2 linked regions of the Pseudosulfitobacter pseudonitzschiae genome follow. The protein of the gene in region 1 binds, or shares a complex with, the protein of each later gene. Links are inferred from orthologs where the notes say so. Each region holds a gene or a part of one and is shown in the gene's direction. Other genes may lie near its edges.

Evidence for each region.
Region 2: the proteins of uvrA (region 1) and mfd are in contact, whole or in part, in a crystal structure (PDB 4DFC), measured with the Escherichia coli proteins. The link is inferred for Pseudosulfitobacter pseudonitzschiae from one-to-one orthologs.

Annotation. Positions count from the first base shown.
Region 1 is NZ_CP022415.1:1,154,228-1,162,980, forward strand. Bases 3,195-6,630 are described here. They hold uvrA (excinuclease ABC subunit UvrA), read left to right. Parts: upstream 3,195-3,529; coding sequence 3,530-6,430; downstream 6,431-6,630. Other genes in these bases: SULPSESMR1_RS05555 (VWA domain-containing protein), read right to left, coding at 3,195-3,329; SULPSESMR1_RS05565 (transketolase), read right to left, coding at 6,449-6,630. Outside these bases: SULPSESMR1_RS05550 (MFS transporter), read left to right, coding at 1-643; more of SULPSESMR1_RS05555, read right to left, coding at 633-3,194; more of SULPSESMR1_RS05565, read right to left, coding at 6,631-7,402; SULPSESMR1_RS05570 (AI-2E family transporter), read right to left, coding at 7,399-8,526; mmsB (3-hydroxyisobutyrate dehydrogenase), read right to left, coding at 8,599-8,753. UniProt on the Escherichia coli protein: The UvrABC repair system catalyzes the recognition and processing of DNA lesions. UvrA is an ATPase and a DNA-binding protein. A damage recognition complex composed of 2 UvrA and 2 UvrB subunits scans DNA for abnormalities.
Region 2 is NZ_CP022415.1:1,645,979-1,655,330, reverse strand. The notes cover bases 5,011-9,045. They hold mfd (transcription-repair coupling factor), read left to right. Parts: upstream 5,011-5,374; coding sequence 5,375-8,845; downstream 8,846-9,045. Other genes in these bases: SULPSESMR1_RS08005 (multidrug effflux MFS transporter), read right to left, coding at 8,846-9,045; SULPSESMR1_RS08015 (component of SufBCD complex), read left to right, coding at 5,011-5,340. Also shown: SULPSESMR1_RS08040 (penicillin acylase family protein), read right to left, coding at 1-518; SULPSESMR1_RS08035 (NAD(P)-dependent oxidoreductase), read left to right, coding at 616-1,488; SULPSESMR1_RS08030 (PAS domain-containing protein), read left to right, coding at 1,604-2,815; SULPSESMR1_RS08025 (YSC84-related protein), read right to left, coding at 2,923-3,489; hemB (porphobilinogen synthase), read right to left, coding at 3,693-4,694; more of SULPSESMR1_RS08015, read left to right, coding at 4,813-5,010; more of SULPSESMR1_RS08005, read right to left, coding at 9,046-9,352. UniProt on the Escherichia coli protein: Couples transcription and DNA repair by recognizing RNA polymerase (RNAP) stalled at DNA lesions. Mediates ATP-dependent release of RNAP and its truncated transcript from the DNA, and recruitment of nucleotide excision repair machinery to the damaged site.

The DNA of each region.
Region 1 (8,753 bases):
TGCCGTGGTGCTGATGGTTTGGCTGCGGTCCCTGCCGGGCAAGGGGCCGGACTCGCCGCTGTCACTGGGCCACGTTTTGCGCAGCCACCTGACGATCTACGGTTCGGCGCGGATTGCGGCACCGGGGCTGGGCTGGCTGTTCTACACATTTTGCTTTGTGTCGATCCTGACGGTGTTGCCACCCTATATCCCCGCTGAGGTCCGCGCACTGGTCATGGGAGCGATGCCGCTGACGTCGATTGCCGTTTCGATGACCTTGGGCGTGTGGTTGTTGGGGCGGCGCAGTGCGGTCTGGGTGGTCTGCTGGGGCTTCGGGCTTAGCGTGCTGTCGATTGGCTGGCTCTGGGTGCAGCCGGGTTTGCCGCTGGGTTGTCTGGCGCTGGCGGCGGCGATGGGGTTGATCCAGGGGGCGACCTTTGCCGCCGTGCCACAACTGAACGATACAGCCGCCACGCAGGCGCAGGCCAACGGGGCGATGGCGCAGATGGGCAATCTGGGCAACACGCTGGGCACGCCGGTGATGGCGGCCGCCTTGGCGGGGTTGGGCTATTCCGCCCTGCCATTGCTGGCAGGAACGGCGTTTGCCGCAGGGCTGGTGCTGCATCTTATTCTGGCAGCACAGCGCGCATCGGTCAGGGCGTGACAGTAAAGGGCTGGCGCGCCATCACCCGCCTGCCCGCGTTCATCACATAGAACAGCTCGTAGTCGCCCGGTGTTTCAGGCAGGGTCAGCAGCGCGATTTCGCCCTTTCTGGCATAGACATAAGTTTCATAGGCCTCGGACCCCGGTGCGCCGATGCCGATATAGTCACGCTGATACCCCGGCCCGTCAAAGGGGATTGCGACCTTGCTGCCTGCCGCCCCGCTTTGCGGTGCATTCAGCGTAACGGTGATGTCAGTGACAGTCACCGGCGCAGTGGCAATCACCTTGCGGCCCTGATTCAACACATAGCGCAGTTCGTAGTCGCCGGGCAGGGGCGGCATCTCCACCCGCGCAGGCGTGCCGTCGCGGGTATAGGTATAGCCGGTGTATTTCTCGCCGGGTTTGCCAATGGCTATAAAATCGCTGCGATAGTCCGGTCCCTCCCATGGGACGACGACGGTCGCGCCCACCACCGCGCCCTGCGGCGCGGTAATCTGTGCATTGACGTCCGTCAGCGTGATCATCGCAGTGGCAATCACTTCGCGGTCTTGGTTGAGGACATAGCGGACCTCGTATTCCCCCGGCTCGGTCGGCATCGTCAGTTGCACGGGCGACCCGTCGCGGGTGTAGGTGTAGTTGGTGTATTTCTCACCGACCTTGCCGATGGCGATAAAGTCGTTTTTGTAATCCGGCCCTTCCCACGGGACCGGAACCACCGCCCCCGCGATTGCCTCGGCGGGCGGGGTGACGCTGGCCTTCACCTCTGTCAGCGTGATCATCGCAGTGGCAATCACTTCGCGGTCTTGGTTAAGGACATAGCGGACCTCGTATTCCCCCGGCTCGGTCGGCATCGTCAGCTGCACGGGCGACCCGTCGCGGGTGTAGGTGTAGTTGGTGTATTTCTCACCGACCTTGCCGATGGCGATAAAGTCGTTTTTGTAATCCGGCCCTTCCCACGGGACCGGCACCACCGCCCCCGCGACCGCCTCGGCGGGCGGGGTGACGCTGGCCTTCACCTCTGTCAGCGTGATCATTGCAGTGGCAATCACTTCGCGGTCTTGGTTGAGGACATAGCGGACCTCGTATTCCCCCGGCTCGGTCGGCATCGTGAGTTGCACGGGCGACCCGTCGCGGGTGTAGGTGTAATTGGTGTATTTCTCACCGACCTTGCCGATGGCGATAAAGTCGTTCTTGTAATCCGGCCCTTCCCACGGGACCGGAACCACCGACCCCGCGATTGCCTCGGCGGGCGGGGTGACGCTGGCCTTCACATCGACCACGGTGATCGTGCGGCTGGCAATCACAGTGCGGTCCTGATTCATGATATAGCGCAGCTCGTAGGTGCCCGCTTCGGTGGGCATCGGCAGCGAGGCAGGGGAGCCGTCGCGGGTATAGGCGTAGTTGGTATATGCCGCGCCAGGTGCGCCCACTGCGATAAAATCACTGTTGTAATCGGGGCCACTCCATGTGACCGCGACAGAGGCGCCTGCCACGGCTGTGTCCGCTGCCTCAAGTGTAGCAGTGACGGGAGTGACGGTGATCGGGCGGGTGCCGATGATGGTGCCGTCTTTTTGGTAGTAGCGCAGTTCGAACGTGCCTGCGCGTGGGGGCATCAACAGGCTGACTGGGTTGCCGTCGCGTACATAAGAATAGTTGATCGCGCGGTTTCTGTCGTCTTGCGGGTCAGCGATGGCAACATAGTCATTCCGTTCGGCGGGGCCCGCCCAGCTTACGGGGATGGTGTCACCCATCGGTGCAGTGTCCGCCGCCTCGAGCGTTGCAGTCACGGCGGGTTTTTCGAATACAACCGTCAGGGTCGCATCCTCGCCCGCAATCACTTGCAACTGGCCTTCCAGCGCCGTTTCGACCTGAGCGCGATAGGCGGTGATCTTGTAGGCACCGGGCAGCAGGTCCAGCACCAGCGGGTTAACCTGCTGGTCGGTGGTCAAAGCGGACCCATCCGGTCCGGTCACGGTCCACAGCACCGGATCCTCCAGCAGCGGCGCGCTGGCGTCACCCTCGACCGCGCGCATCGTGGTGGTGACGGGCACCGGTGCGGGCTCTGGCGTGGCGGCGATGGTGGTCAGGGCAGTGGTCAGCTCGTCTGCGTTGGCGGCGGTCAGAAAGGTGCCGCCTGTTTCCTCGGCCAGACATTGCATCTGTCCCAAGGCCTCGGCGTCGGTGACGTCAAAGCCGATGACATGGGCGGTGAAATCGATGCCTGCCTCTTCCAGCAGGCGCGCAGCTGCACAAGGGTCGGGGTTGCAGGTTTCGATCCCGTCCGAGACCAGAATAACGGTGGCCTTTTCTTCGGTGTAGCGCAGCGCTTGGGCTGCGGCGATGACCGCATCGGTCATCGGTGTCTTGCCCAGTGGTTTGATCGCGCGGACGGCTGCCCCGATGGCATTGCGGGTGTCGGGGCCGGGTGCCACGATGGTTTCGATGTCGGTACAGTCGCCACGGGTGCGATGGCCGTAGACTGTCAGCCCCAACTGCTGATCATCGGGGATGGTCGTCAAAAGTTTGGTCACAACCTCTTGGGCGATGGTAATCTTGGCCACTTCGTCGATCTGTCCCCACATCGACCCTGATCCATCAAGGACCAAAATGGTATTCGAGCGATCTTGCGCCATCACAGGCTGCGCAAGCAGACCCAACACACCAAAAACTGCCAGCAGAAAACGCATGTTCAAACCCTCTTCAAAAAATGTGCCGTTCAATATGCGGTCAAAAGATCACGCCTTTGCGAGTCGGTCCAGCCCCCCGTAGAGGGCGGCTGCTGACATATTGTGTCAGTGGTCAAGCCATGTTCCCCATTGGTTCTGTTTTTATCATTGGAGAATCCGCCACGGGCACCTATGTACAGACCGTTAACCTTGGGGCGGATATGGCAGAGCTGAAAAACATCGAAGTGCGCGGTGCGCGCGAGCACAACCTGAAATCCATTGACGTGGATATTCCGCGCGACCAGCTGGTGGTGATCACCGGCCTGTCGGGGTCGGGCAAATCCTCGCTGGCCTTCGATACGATCTATGCCGAAGGGCAGCGCCGCTATGTGGAATCGCTGTCTGCCTATGCGCGCCAGTTCCTTGACATGATGCAAAAACCGGACGTGGACCACATCAGTGGCCTGTCGCCCGCGATCTCGATCGAACAAAAGACCACGTCGAAGAACCCCCGCTCGACCGTCGGCACCGTGACCGAGATTTACGACTATATGCGGCTGTTGTTCGCCCGCGTCGGTACGCCCTATTCGCCCGCCACCGGCAAGCCCATCGAGGCACAGCAGGTTCAGGACATGGTCGACCGTACGATGGCGATGAAGGAGGGCACGCGCGCCTATCTTCTGGCGCCGGTCATCCGCGACCGCAAAGGCGAATACCGCAAGGAATTCATCGAGTTGCGCAAGCAAGGCTATCAGCGGGTCAAGGTGAACGGTGAATTTTACGATCTGGACGAGCCCCCGGTGCTGGACAAGAAATTCCGCCATGACATCGACGTGGTCGTGGACCGCATTGTGGTGCGCGAGGGGCTGGAAACGCGACTTGCTGACTCCTTGCGCACTGCGCTGAATTTGGCCGACGGCATCGCCGTTCTGGAAACCGCGCCGGTTGGGGCCGGTGGCAATGACGACGCGGACGAGCCTGAACGCATGACGTTTTCCGAGAAATTCGCCTGCCCCGTCAGCGGCTTTACCATCCCCGAGATCGAACCGCGCCTGTTCTCCTTCAACGCGCCCTTTGGCGCATGCCCCGATTGCGACGGGCTGGGGGTCGAGCTGTTCTTTGATGAACGTTTGGTGGTGCCCGACCAGAACCTGAAGATTTACGACGGCGCGCTGGCGCCGTGGCGCAAGGGCAAGTCGCCCTATTTCCTGCAAACGATTGAAGCCATTGCAAAGCATTACGAATTTGACCCTCAGACCAAGTGGAAGGATCTGGATGCGCATGTGCAACAGGTGTTCCTGTTCGGTTCGGGCAAGGACGAAATCCCGTTCCGTTACGACGAAGGCGGGCGCGTTTATTCGGTGACGCGCACGTTCGAAGGGGTCATTCCCAATATGGAACGTCGCTACCGCGAGACCGACAGCAACTGGGTCCGCGAAGAGTTCGAACGCTATCAGAACAACCGCCCCTGCGGTACCTGCCACGGTTACCGTTTGCGCCCCGAGGCGCTTGCTGTGAAAATCGGCCCTGCCGACAGGCCGGACGAATTGCTGCACGCGGGTCAGGTGGTCGAAATGTCGATCCGCGAGGCCTATGCGTGGTGCGAAACCGTGCCAGACAACCTGACCAAGCAGAAAAACGAAATCGCCCGTGCGATCCTCAAGGAAATCCGCGAGCGGCTTGGTTTTCTGAACAATGTCGGGCTTGAATACCTGACCCTCAGCCGCAACAGCGGTACATTGTCGGGTGGCGAAAGCCAGCGAATCCGGCTGGCCAGCCAGATCGGTTCGGGGCTGACAGGGGTTCTTTATGTGCTCGACGAGCCGTCCATCGGTCTGCACCAACGCGACAACGACCGGCTGCTGGGCACGCTGAAAAATCTGCGCGATCAGGGCAATACGGTCATTGTGGTCGAACACGACGAGGAAGCGATCCGCGAGGCGGACTATGTTTTTGACATCGGACCGGGGGCAGGGGTGCACGGCGGGCGCGTGGTGGCCCACGGCACGCCCGACCAGATCGCCGCCAACCCTGACAGCATCACCGGCCAGTATCTGACCGGGGCACGCGAGATTGCTGTGCCCGCGACCCGTCGGAAGGGCAAGAAAAAGTCGGTGAAGGTGGTCAAGGCCTCGGGCAACAACCTTCAGGACATCACGGTTGACTTCCCGCTGGGCAAATTTGTCTGCGTCACCGGTGTGTCGGGCGGCGGCAAATCCACGCTGACGATCGAAACCCTGTTCAAAACCGCCTCGATGCGGTTGAACGGTGCGCGCCAGACACCAGCGCCCTGCGAAACGATCAAGGGGTTGGAGCATCTGGACAAGGTTATCGACATTGACCAACGCCCCATCGGGCGCACCCCGAGGTCGAATCCAGCGACTTACACCGGTGCCTTTACCCCGATCCGCGATTGGTTTGCGGGCCTGCCTGAGTCAAAGGCGCGCGGCTATAAGCCAGGGCGTTTCAGCTTTAACGTCAAGGGCGGGCGCTGCGAGGCCTGTCAGGGCGATGGTGTTATCAAGATCGAAATGCACTTCTTGCCCGACGTTTACGTCGAATGTGAAACCTGCAAGGGCAAGCGGTACAACCGCGAAACGCTTGAGGTCACCTTCAAGGGCAAGTCGATTGCTGACGTGCTGGATATGACGGTGGAAGACGCCCAAACCTTCTTTCAGGCGGTCCCGTCGATCCGTGAAAAAATGGACGCGCTGATGCGCGTCGGGCTGGGCTATATCAAGGTGGGCCAGCAAGCGACGACCCTTTCAGGTGGCGAGGCGCAGCGGGTAAAGCTGTCGAAAGAACTGGCCAGACGCTCGACGGGCCGGACGCTTTACATTCTGGATGAACCTACCACCGGCCTGCACTTCGAGGATGTGCGCAAGCTGTTGGAAGTACTGCACGAACTGGTGGATCAGGGCAATTCGGTCGTGGTGATCGAACACAATCTGGATGTGGTCAAAACCGCCGATTACCTGATCGATATCGGCCCAGAGGGCGGTGACGGCGGCGGGCAGGTGGTGGCCACAGGCACCCCCGAAGAGGTCGCTGAAGTCGCGGCCAGCCACACGGGCCGTTATCTCAAACCGATGCTGCAAGGTCGCAAGGTCGCCGCCGAATAGGGCGGCGACCCTGAGGCGTCAAAGAACGGCGCGAGCGATGCGGATCAGTTGCAGCGTCTCGAAAGCGTCATCCTCCAGTACCAGAACTTCGCCGTTCACAGTTGCATAGTTATATCCGGTGGCGGGTGCTGGCAGACGGTACATACGCTGAATCTCGGCCTGTGTCAGCGCTGCTGTAGGCGCCAGACCCACCCCGTCGGGTAGATCAACAACGCGCGCCAAGCTATTGACTTTCAATAAAGTATCGTACTCCCTCATGCTAAGAAGTACTGGCATGCCGTCAATCAGCGCGTAGCGCTGGTTCAAGGGCGCAGGTGCCAGATCATAAAGGTTTGCGATCTGACCGGAGCTCAGCAGCAACTGATCATAAGGCTGAATGTCGCGGTCGCGGTAGATGTCTACTCGGTCATTCAGCAATCGGTCATAGTAGCGGTCGTCATGATCCACCCATTGTTCATAGGTCACACCTTGTTTGGCCAGTCCGGGTGGAACGCAAGGCGGGTCTTTCTTGGCCAAACCGGGGGGGCAGTTGCGATAGCGCAAGCGGGCTTCTTCGGGAATATCGGCATAAACCGTGTCCAGTCCCAACAGCGCCAGCGGCAGTGCAGTGATGATGCTGCGCAGGTCGCGGTCTTTTGGGGCCTGTACGTTCAGGATTTCGCGTGCGACGCGGTCCAGATCGGTGCGGTCGCGGGACTTGCGGGGACCGTTATTGCCTCTGACGTGTCCTCGGTTTGTGTCTTTGTGGCTTTTGGCTTTCTTCGGTCCGTCATTGTGCTTGTCGGCTTTGGGGCCCTTGCCCTTGGCTTTGCCTTTTTCGGATTTTCCGGGGTTATTTTTGTCGTTCTTAATCAGCAAAACCGGATCACTTTTGATGTGGACGCGGGGGGTCGCGGTGGCGGCAAGGGCGGGCACGGCAAAGCCTGTGCTGGCAACAGCAACCGACGCGACAAGGATGAGGAGATGTTTCATTTGGATTTTGTTCCTTGTTTGAGAATGTCCATTTCCAGTTTCGTTTGTGAATTGGCTCCGATGTCTTGTGCATCGCCCAGAAACCGGCCCAGATGGCGCATCGGCTCGATCTCGTCCAGAATGATCTTGGCCACGATCAGCAATGGAACCGCCACGATCATGCCGATAACGGACCAGATATAGGCAAAAAATGCCACCACCAGAAACAGAACGGGCGCGTTCAGGTGCATCCGCCGCGAGATAAGCAGCGGCGTGACCACTTGTCCCTCGATGCTGGTGCAAGTCATGTAGACCAGAAAAACCAGCACTGGCGACCAGATTGCACCGTATTGCGACGACGCCAAAAGGGCCGCGATGCACGCCCCCGCCAAGCCCCCGAAGTAAGGAATAAAATTCAACGCAAAGGCCATCACGCCAATTGCGATATATTGGTTCACACCCAGCGCATACAGGCATGAGCCGATGGTTAGCCCTAGCCCTGCGTTGATCAGGGTGATGCCACCCAGATAGCGGCCCAATCTGCGCTCAATTGTGGTGACAAACTCCAGCGCGCGGGTCTTGTCCTTGGTCTGGCCGATGCTTTCCACGGCGCGTTGCAGGAAAAAGTCGCCCGAACTGAGCAGGAAGAACAGCAAAAGCACCGCAAACAACAACTGGCTGACCAGTTGCGGCGCAAGTGTGAGGATCTGGCGTTTCGAGTTGTCCTCGTCCACGACGGCCACTTCGACGGGTTTTTGCGCCAAACCGTCGCTGTTTTCGATCATGTTATCAACAGCTTCAGCGGCTTCCGCCACGGCCTTGATCGTGCCATTCTGTGCCGCACCGATGCGGTTTTGCATTTGTTCCAGCAGTTCGGGCACGTCCCGCACCATCATGCTGACAGGTGACGAAAAGTAATAAAGTGACAGGGAAATCAGGCTGATGATCAGGCCGGTAAAGCAAAATGCGATCAGCGCACTGGGAATCCCAAGGCGTTCCAGACCGCGACGCGGACGGCTGAGCACGAAATAGGCCAGCACGGCCGCAGTAACCGGAATCAGAAATGAGGCCGCAGCGACAAGCCCGTAGATCAGCATGATGATAAAGATGCCGACGACCGGCAAAGCCGTGGAGTTCTGGCTCATGGTTGCGTTGCCCCCCAAGGACGCATGGTTCAGGGGATAACGCCTTATGCGTGTAAACGGTTCCTTAGGCTGTCAGCCGCGGCCACGTTTGGAAAACCGTGGTAGCATCGCGCTGAAATCGCGGCCTTTGCCGCCTTCGTCCTCGACAAAGGTTTTATACAACGACAGCGCCAGTTGCCCCATCGGCGTGTCCGCGTCGGCGGTTTCGGCGGCCTGCTGGCTCAGCC
Region 2 (9,352 bases), 490 kb from region 1 along the record:
TGCCAAGGGGCCAGCGCCATCGGAAAGACAAAGAACTCGGGCGCGCCGCGCCCCAGAGCCTCTTGATTGATCTGCGCAATGCGTGCGTTCACACCGGCCGAGTAAGCTTCGAGCGCAGTGATAGTTTGCGGCGTCTGTACCGAGACGGATTGCACCGCCAGCCGGTAAATATCCAGTCGGCGGATAAAGCTGTCGGTTTCGACCGTGGCGGTGCCGAATACTTCGGATAGCCGCCCCTGTGCCGTGCGGCGCAGCATCATCATCTGCCACAGACGGTCCTGTGCATGAACAAATCCCAAAGCAAAGAAAGCATCCGCATCGTTCTGCGCCAGAATATGCGGCACATTGGCATTGTCGCGTACGATTTCAGTTTCTGCGGCCAGGCCCGAGACTTTCAGCGTCGCGTCATAGTCCGGCAGGGACCGCGACGCGAGATAATAGGTCATCCCGACGCCCAGCACCGCCAACACGATCAGCACGACCGCCAAGCGGACCAGCCACTGAAATACCACAGCCATAGACGGCCTCTCACTTTGCTTGCACAGTTGACCCGATGTGCCTGACTGTTAGGAAAGGCGCAAGCGATAGGCAACATCGACGTAAAAGGAACATCGAATGGCAAAGCTGGCATTTCTGGGATTGGGCGTGATGGGTGCACCGATGGCGGGGCACCTGCAAAAGGCGGGTCACGATGTGATTGTCTATAACCGGACCACGTCCAAGGCGCAGAATTGGGTCGATGAACATGGCGGAGCGATGGCCAAAACGCCGTTCGAGGCGGCCAAGGGTGCCGACTTTGTGATGTCTTGCGTTGGCAATGACGACGACCTGCGGTCTGTCTGTCTGGGCGAAAAGGGAGCGTTCAAGGGGATGACCAGCGGCGCGATCTTTGTGGATCACACTACCGTGTCGGCGCAGGTCACATCCGAGCTTTATGCCGCGGCGGATGCCGCCCAGATTAGCTTTGTCGATGCGCCGATCTCGGGCGGGCAGGCGGGTGCCGAAAACGGTGTGCTGTCGATCATGTGCGGCGGCGATCAGGGCGCGTTCGATCGTGCCTTGCCGGTGATGGAGGTCTATTCCAAAATCTGTCGTCGCATCGGTGAAAGCGGCGCGGGCCAGAAAGCCAAGATGTGCAACCAGATCGCGATTGCGGGGCTGGTACAAGGCCTGTCCGAAGCGCTGCATTTCGCGGAAAAATCGGGACTTGACGGGCACGCCGTGGTCGAGGTGATCAGTCAGGGTGCTGCGGGTTCTTGGCAGATGGCCAACCGCTATGAAACCATGCTGGACGACAAATTCGACCACGGGTTTGCCGTGGACTGGATGCGCAAGGATCTGGGGATTTGTCTGGACACTGCTGATGAAAACGGCGCGTCGCTGCCGGTGACGGCGCTGGTCGACCAGTTCTACAAGGACGTGCAAAAACTGGGGGGCGGCCGCTGGGACACCTCAAGTCTGATCAAACGCCTGCGGGCGGCAGGCTAAGGCTGCGACGGCTCTGGCGGGGCGCTGCCAGAGCCATTTTGATCGTACCACTTAACCAACTGGAAACTTTGCACAGCTAGGCTGGGCGCAGATACCCCCAGTTGAAGGCCGCACCTTGTCCAACGATCATCCCACACGTGACACCGACCGGTTCACATTGGAAAAACTGTTTTTCTCGCGCACCGACACGCGCGCGGTGATTCAGGCGGCCAACAGCGTTTTTGTGCATGTTTCGGGATATGACTGGTCGACGCTGAAAGGGGCCCCGCACAAGATCGTGCGCCATCCCGATATGCCGTCGGGCATGTTCCATCTGATGTGGCAGGAGATTGCGGCGGGGCGCCCTGTCGGTGCCTATGTCAAGAACCTTGCGGCCGATCAAACCCACTACTGGGTGTACGCTGTGGTGCTGCCACTGGAAGACGGCTATTTGTCGATGCGCTTGAAACCCGGCAGTGCGGTGTTTGAAAAGGTACGCGAGATTTATACCGCGCTGCGCAGCGATGAGATTGCAGGCCGTATCACACCAGAGCAATCCCAGGCGGTGTTGCTGCAAAATCTGCGCGAACTTGGCTATCCTGATTATGCGACCTTCATGAGCGTTGCCCTGACCCAAGAGCTTGAGGCGCGCAGCAATGGGTTGCGGCACCGGTTTGACCCAACCTTGCAGGCGATGGGCGCTTTGTCGGAGGCTGTGCAGAAAATGCGCAGCTATGGCGACAAGGTTGACCAGATTTTCCACAGCACCGCGTTGATCCCCAACAACCTGAGTATTCAGGCGCGCAGTCTTGAGGGGGCCAATGGCCCGATCAGCGTTATTTCGAACAATCATCAGGTTATGGCTAAGTCACTGGGGGATATCCTGTCGCGGTTCCGCGCCGCCGTCGACGAGGGCGTGACCCACACCGCAGTGGCACGCTTTAACGCCGGCACGCGGGTGCTGATCGAAGAGGTGGCAGAGCAATTTGGCGACGATGTTGCCGTCGAAGGGATGGATCTTGCCGCAGAATCCGACCGGTTGAGCGTGCTCAAGGCAGAGTGTTTGTTGCATGAACACACATCCATGCTGCGCGTTATCAAGGCTGCATCGGTCTATCGCGGAATGTCCACGGACATGCGCCGGGTGATGTCCGGTCTGGAAATGAGCCGTGTGATGTGCAAAATCGAGCAGTCGAAATATGCCTCGAACGTCGACGGGCTGAACGAAATCGTCAACCGGCTTCACCGTGCCGAACGACAGTTGAGCGAAGTGATCAATTCCATCGAAAGCAGCGTTTTCGTGATCGAAGACCGCACCAACCGCTTGTTGCCGGGACGGGCTGCCTGACACGCTGGCTGCCATCCGGCGGGCGTAAGAAAAAGCACCCGCTTTTGGGGCGGGTGCTTGTGTTATCTTAAATGCGATCTGAATATCTGTCAGACCGCCATTCGTGATCAGGGAATGATCCGGGAATATTTGGTGCCTTCCAGCGTTGCGCCCAGCCGCAGACCCGCGCGTCCAAAGACGGCGGCCAGAACGGGGGCCAGTGCTGTTGTGGTTTCGGCGTTCAGGCTGTCGCCCTGATCCGAAATGACATATTCCAGATCCGCACCCGCAGCCCAGCCGGGCGAGCGTCGGAAACCTGTCAGCGCTTCTTCGGTCATAAAGAATAGAACATGCGCATATTGTTGCGCGCCGATTTGCAGGCCGCCCGACGCTTTGGTCACCGAATAGTAATCCACAGTCACGTTATTGACCCGCAGCGCGCCGCGCCCGTAAGCGCCGCCCAGACCAAGGCCTGCTTCTGTCACCAAGGGCATGACCAACATGCCGTTCGCCTTTTGCGCCAGAGACTGTGTGTTGGGGTAAAGCCGGTACATTTCCGCCAGCGTCGCATCAACGCGCGCGTCAATGGTGGCCGGACCGCGCCCACCGATGCCGTTGCCGCAGGCCGCCAGTGCCACAGTGGAGGAAAGTGCGCCGAGGGTAAAAGCCCGACGTGAGAGAGGGGATAGGGTCATTGTGAACCGCCTGTGATTGTTGCTCGTGTGCCGGTTGTCCGGTCTTGGCCAAAACTATAGGCGCAAGATTGCCACCTGTCACGCAGGAACGCGCCGATGGGCGGTGCTGTGCCTGTTGTTTTTCAGCGCGCTTGCTGCGGGCGGGGCTCTGCCCCCGCGCCATCCGGCGCTCCCCCGGGGTTTGTCAGGCAAGATGAAGCACGCTAACCTTTGGCCAGAAGCCGTGCCGCAGCGGGTGCGAAATAGGTCAGGATTCCGTCGCAGCCCGCGCGTTTGAAGGCGGTCAGGCTTTCCATCATCACGCGGTCGCCGTCAATCCAACCATTTTGCGCGGCGGCTTGTATCATCGCGTACTCGCCTGAAACCTGATAGGCAAAGGTCGGCGCGCCAAAGGTGTCGCGGGCACGGCGGCAGATGTCGAGATAGGGCAGACCGGGTTTGACCATGATCATGTCGGCGCCTTCGGCCAGATCGCGTTCAATCAGGCGCATGGCCTCGTCCGCGTTGCCAGGGTCCATCTGATAGGTGTTCTTGTCGCCGGTCAGCGCCGCCGACGCCCCCACAGCATCCCGAAAGGGCCCGTAAAAGGCGCTGGCGTATTTGGCTGCATAGCTGAGGATCATCACGTTCTGGTGGCCTGCCGCTTCGAAAGCCGCACGCATTGCGCCGATCCGCCCGTCCATCATATCGGATGGGCCAATAATATCCGCCCCCGCGTCGGCCTGCGCCAGCGCCATCTTGACCAGTGCCTCGACCGAACGGTCGTTGACGATCTCGCCATCTTCGACAAAACCGTCGTGGCCGTTGATGTTATAGGTGTCCAGCGCCACATCAGTCATCACCGCAATGTTTGGTACCGCCGCCTTGATCGCGCGAATGGCGCGGTTGGTGTTGTTGTCGGGATCCCATGCGCCAGCGCAATCTTCGGTGCGGTCTTCGATCCCGGTATAGGGAAACAGGCAGATCGCGTTGATCCCCAGATCGGCAGCTTCGCGTGCGGCCTCGACCACCTTGTCGACCGAGCGGCGGAACACGCCCGGCATGGACGGGACCGGCTCCATGATACCGTCGCCCGCGCGCACGAACACCGGCCAGATGAAATCATCCACCGTCAGCGTGTTCTGGCGCACCAGTGCGCGGATCTGGGGTGTCGCGCGGGTGCGGCGCAGGCGGGTTGCGGGATAGGGTGCAAGCGTTGGGCGCATGATGTGTTGCCTTTTTGAAAGTCATTGTTGGGTGCCACGTAAAATTGCACCGTGCAAGGGTAGGAATTGGCGCAGAGCAGCGGTATGAGAAGCGACACCCACGCAAAGGGCAGCGGCTTTGAACTGGCACCAAACGATTTTCGAGCTGATCGATATGCGGTCATTTTCCAACCTCTGGTACTGGATCGCCCTTGCGGTCGTGTGGTCCACGGCCAGTCACTGGGTGCTGGGTGTGCCCTTTGACATGGTTGCACGGGCACGCAAATCCGGCGGCCAGACCGAGGAAGATCTGGAAGATCTGGTGCGGATCAACGTGAACCGGTTTTTGTATATCGCGCGTCTGTCTGGATTGTGGCTGCTGGGGCTGGTCTGTTTTGTGCTGACGGTTCTGGTGCTGTTGGGCTGGGTTTATGACATCGAATTTGCCCAAGCGGTATTTTTGCTGGCCTTTCCGATGTCATTGGTTGGTGCGCTGAACCTGTCCACCGCGCGGTTGATCGAACGCGACCAGCTAAGCGGCGAGGGCCTGCGCCGTCGTTTGACACGACACCGGACCTATACGCAGGCAGTCGGGATGCTGGCGATTTTTGTCACGGCGATGTGGGGAATGTACCAGAACCTGAGCATCGGCGCGTTGGGTGGTTGACAGTTGGGGTGGCTGCCCCACATGAAGCGCGCTGATGACTGACCCTGCACATATCACCGTATCCGGCGCACCCGAAGGGTTTGACGCCACACGTATTCTGGCCGAACTGGCGCGGGGTGTCCCGGTGTGCCATGTGGCGCGCGATGACAAACGGCTGGTGGCGATGCGTGATGCGCTGCGGTTTTTTGCCCCTGATGTGCCTGTGGTGATCTTTCCCGCATGGGATTGTCTGCCCTATGACCGCGTGTCGCCCAATGCCGACATTTCGGCGCAGCGGATGGCAACGCTGGCGGCACTGGCGCACGGGATGCCGGATAAATTCATAGTGCTGACCACATTGAACGCGGCCACGCAAAAGCTGCCTGCGCGCTCTGTGCTGCGCGAGGCTGCGTTTGCGGCGCGGGTGGGCGACCGGATCGACGATGCGGCGTTGCGCGGGTTTCTTGTGCGCATGGGCTTTGTGCAATCGCCGACAGTGACCGAGCCGGGCGATTACGCGGTGCGCGGCGGTATCATCGACATCTACCCGCCGGGCGATCTGGGGCCGGTGCGGCTGGACCTGTTTGGCGATGTGCTGGACGGGGCGCGGCGGTTTGATCCGGCGACCCAACGCACTACGGAAAAGCTGGACGTGGTCGAACTGGCGCCTGTCTCCGAGGTAATTTTGGACGACGCGGCGGTGACGCGGTTTCGCCAGAATTACCGGTTGGAATTTGGCGCGGCGGGCACCGATGATCCGCTCTACGAGGCGATCAGCGCAGGTCGCAAACATCAGGGCGCAGAACATTGGCTGGCGTTTTTCCACGACCATCTGGAGACGCTGTTCGACTATCTGCCCGATGCGTCGATCACGCTGGATGATCAGGTGACACCGACCCGACTGGCGCGTTGGGACACAATCGCCGACCAATACGAGACGCGCAGGCTGGCGATGGTCAACCGCTCGAAGATGGATTCGGTCTATAAACCCGCACCACCGCAGGGGCTGTATCTGGACGATGCTGCGTGGGAAACCGCCGTGGCGGGTCGCCGCGTGGTGCAGTTTCGCGCGCTGGCACAATCCACCGGTCTGGGCGTGGTGGATGCGGGCGGGCGCATCGGGCGCAATTTCTCACCCGAGCGACAACAGGAAAATATCAGTCTTTTCGGGGCTTTGGTGGCCCATATTAAAGCAAAACTGGCAGATGGCCCCGTTGTCGTCGCCAGCTATTCGGCAGGCGCGCGTGAACGGCTGAGCGGTCTGATCGAGGACGAGGGGCTGGCCGAGACAATTCCCGTTACTGACGCGACGCGCATCGGAAAACGTGGGCTGCATCTGGTGGTTTGGGCGCTTGAGCACGGCTTTGAGGGGCCGGTGGACGGCAAACAGCTGACCGTGATTTCCGAACAGGACGTGCTGGGCGACCGGCTGATCCGCCAGCCCAAGCGCAAGCGGCGCGCCGACAACTTCCTGACCGAGGCCACCAGCCTGACGCCGGGCGATCTGATCGTGCATGTCGATCACGGCATTGGCCGCTATCACGGCATGGAGGTGATCACCGCCGCCGGGGCCGCACATGAATGTTTGCTGCTGGAATATGCAGAGAATTCTAAGTTGTACCTGCCGGTCGAGAACATCGAACTGCTGTCGAAATACGGCCACGATGAGGGGCTTCTGGACCGGTTGGGTGGCGGCGCGTGGCAATCGAAAAAGGCCAAGCTGAAAGAGCGCATTCGCGAGATGGCCGACAAGCTGATCCGTATCGCCGCCGAACGCGCCCTGCGCCGCGCGCCTGTGCTGGAACCGCCGCCGGGCATGTGGGACGCGTTCAGCGCGCGGTTCCCCTATGAGGAAACCGACGACCAATTGCGGGCCATTGGCGACGTGATCGGGGATCTGACCAGCGGCGCGCCGATGGACCGTCTGGTGGTCGGCGACGTGGGCTTTGGCAAGACCGAGGTGGCGATGCGCGCGGCCTTTGTGGCGGCGATGGCGGGCGTGCAAGTGGCAGTGATCGCACCCACGACTTTGCTGGCGCGGCAACACTACAAGAGCTTTTCCGAACGGTTCCGCGGCTTTCCCCTCGAGGTGCGCACGCTGAGCAGGTTTGTCAGCACCAAAGAGGCGTCCGACACCCGCGAGGCGATGTCGCGCGGCACCGCCGACATCGTCATCGGCACCCATGCGCTGTTGGCGAAAAACACCCGGTTCAAGGAACTGGGCCTGCTGGTTATCGACGAAGAGCAGCACTTTGGCGTCGGTCACAAGGAACGGCTGAAGCAGATGCGCTCGGATGTGCATGTGCTGACGCTGACCGCCACGCCAATCCCGCGCACGCTGCAACTGTCGCTGACAGGGGTGCGCGATCTGTCGATCATCGGCACGCCGCCCGTCGACCGGTTGGCGATCCGCACCTATGTCAGCGAATTTGATACGGTCACGATCCGCGAGGCACTGCTGCGCGAGCATTATCGCGGTGGGCAGTCATTCTATGTGGTGCCGCGCCTGTCGGACCTGCCTGAAATCGAGGATTTCCTGAAAACGCAGTTGCCCGAGTTGTCTTACGTGGTTGCCCACGGCCAGATGGCGGCGGGCGAGCTGGATGGCCGGATGAATGCCTTTTACGATGGTAAATTCGACATTCTGCTGGCCACGACGATTGTTGAATCCGGTCTGGATATTCCCACCGCCAACACGATGGTGGTGCATCGGGCCGATATGTTCGGTCTGGCGCAACTCTATCAGATTCGCGGACGTGTCGGGCGGTCGAAAACCCGTGCTTATGCCTATCTGACGACGAAACCGCGTGCGAAACTGACGCCGGTGGCCGAAAAACGTCTGCGTGTTCTGGGCTCGCTCGATACGTTGGGCGCAGGCTTTACGCTGGCCAGTCAGGATCTGGACATTCGCGGTGCGGGCAATCTGCTGGGCGAGGAACAATCGGGCCAGATGCGCGATGTGGGGTTCGAACTGTACCAGTCGATGCTGGAAGAGGCGATTGCCAAGATAAAGGCGGGCGAGATGGAAGGCCTGAGCGAGGCCGACGAGCAATGGGCGCCGCAGATCAATCTGGGTGTTCCTGTACTGATTCCCGAGGAATATGTACCGGATCTGGACGTGCGTCTGGGGCTTTACCGTCGTCTCAGTGGTCTGAGCACCAAGGTCGAGCTGGAAGGGTTCGCCGCCGAGTTGATCGACCGTTTCGGCACCCTGCCGCGCGAGGTCAACACGCTGATGCTGGTCGTGCGGATCAAGGCGATGTGCAAACGCGCGGGTATCGCCAAGCTGGACGGCGGGCCGAAGGGGGCTGTGATCCAGTTCCACAACGATAAGTTCGCCTCGCCCGAGGGGCTGGTCACCTTCATTCAGGACCAGCGCGGGCTGGCCAAGGTCAAGGACAACAAGATCGTGGTGCGCCGCGACTGGAAATCCGACGCGGACAAGATCAAGGGGGCTTTTGCCATTGCCCGTGATCTGGCCGAAAAGGTCATCGCCGAGAAGAAAAAGACCAAGAAAAAAGCCTGATTAGTTGATCAGGCGACGTCCCTCGATCCGCCATATCCGCAACATCAACAGATAGCCGCAGGATGCCAACACCAACACGGCCAGTACCAGCGGTTGCGCCGTGCCGTTAGAGAGCAGCGTAATCGGCGAGGCGATGATCGCTGCCGCCACCGTTGAAATCGACCCGATCACCGAGGCGGCCATGCCCGCAATATGTCCCATCGGGTCCATCGCGATTGCGTTCAGGTTGCCCACGGAAAAGCTGGCCGTGCAGAACAGCGAGAATTGCCAGAACAGGAACAGGTAAAACTCGCCCTCGAAATGCCCCGAGGTCAGCAGCAACATCAGCCCCGCCAGCACGATCTGCGACCCCAGTGCCCATGTCACCAATCGGCGCATTCCCAGACGCACCACCACCAGCGCGTTGGTCAGGCTTGCCCCGCCCGAGATCAGCGCCACAAGGCCGAACCAATAGGGAAAGGTATCGCCGCGTCCGTAAACTTCGTCATAGATCGGCTGGATCATGGT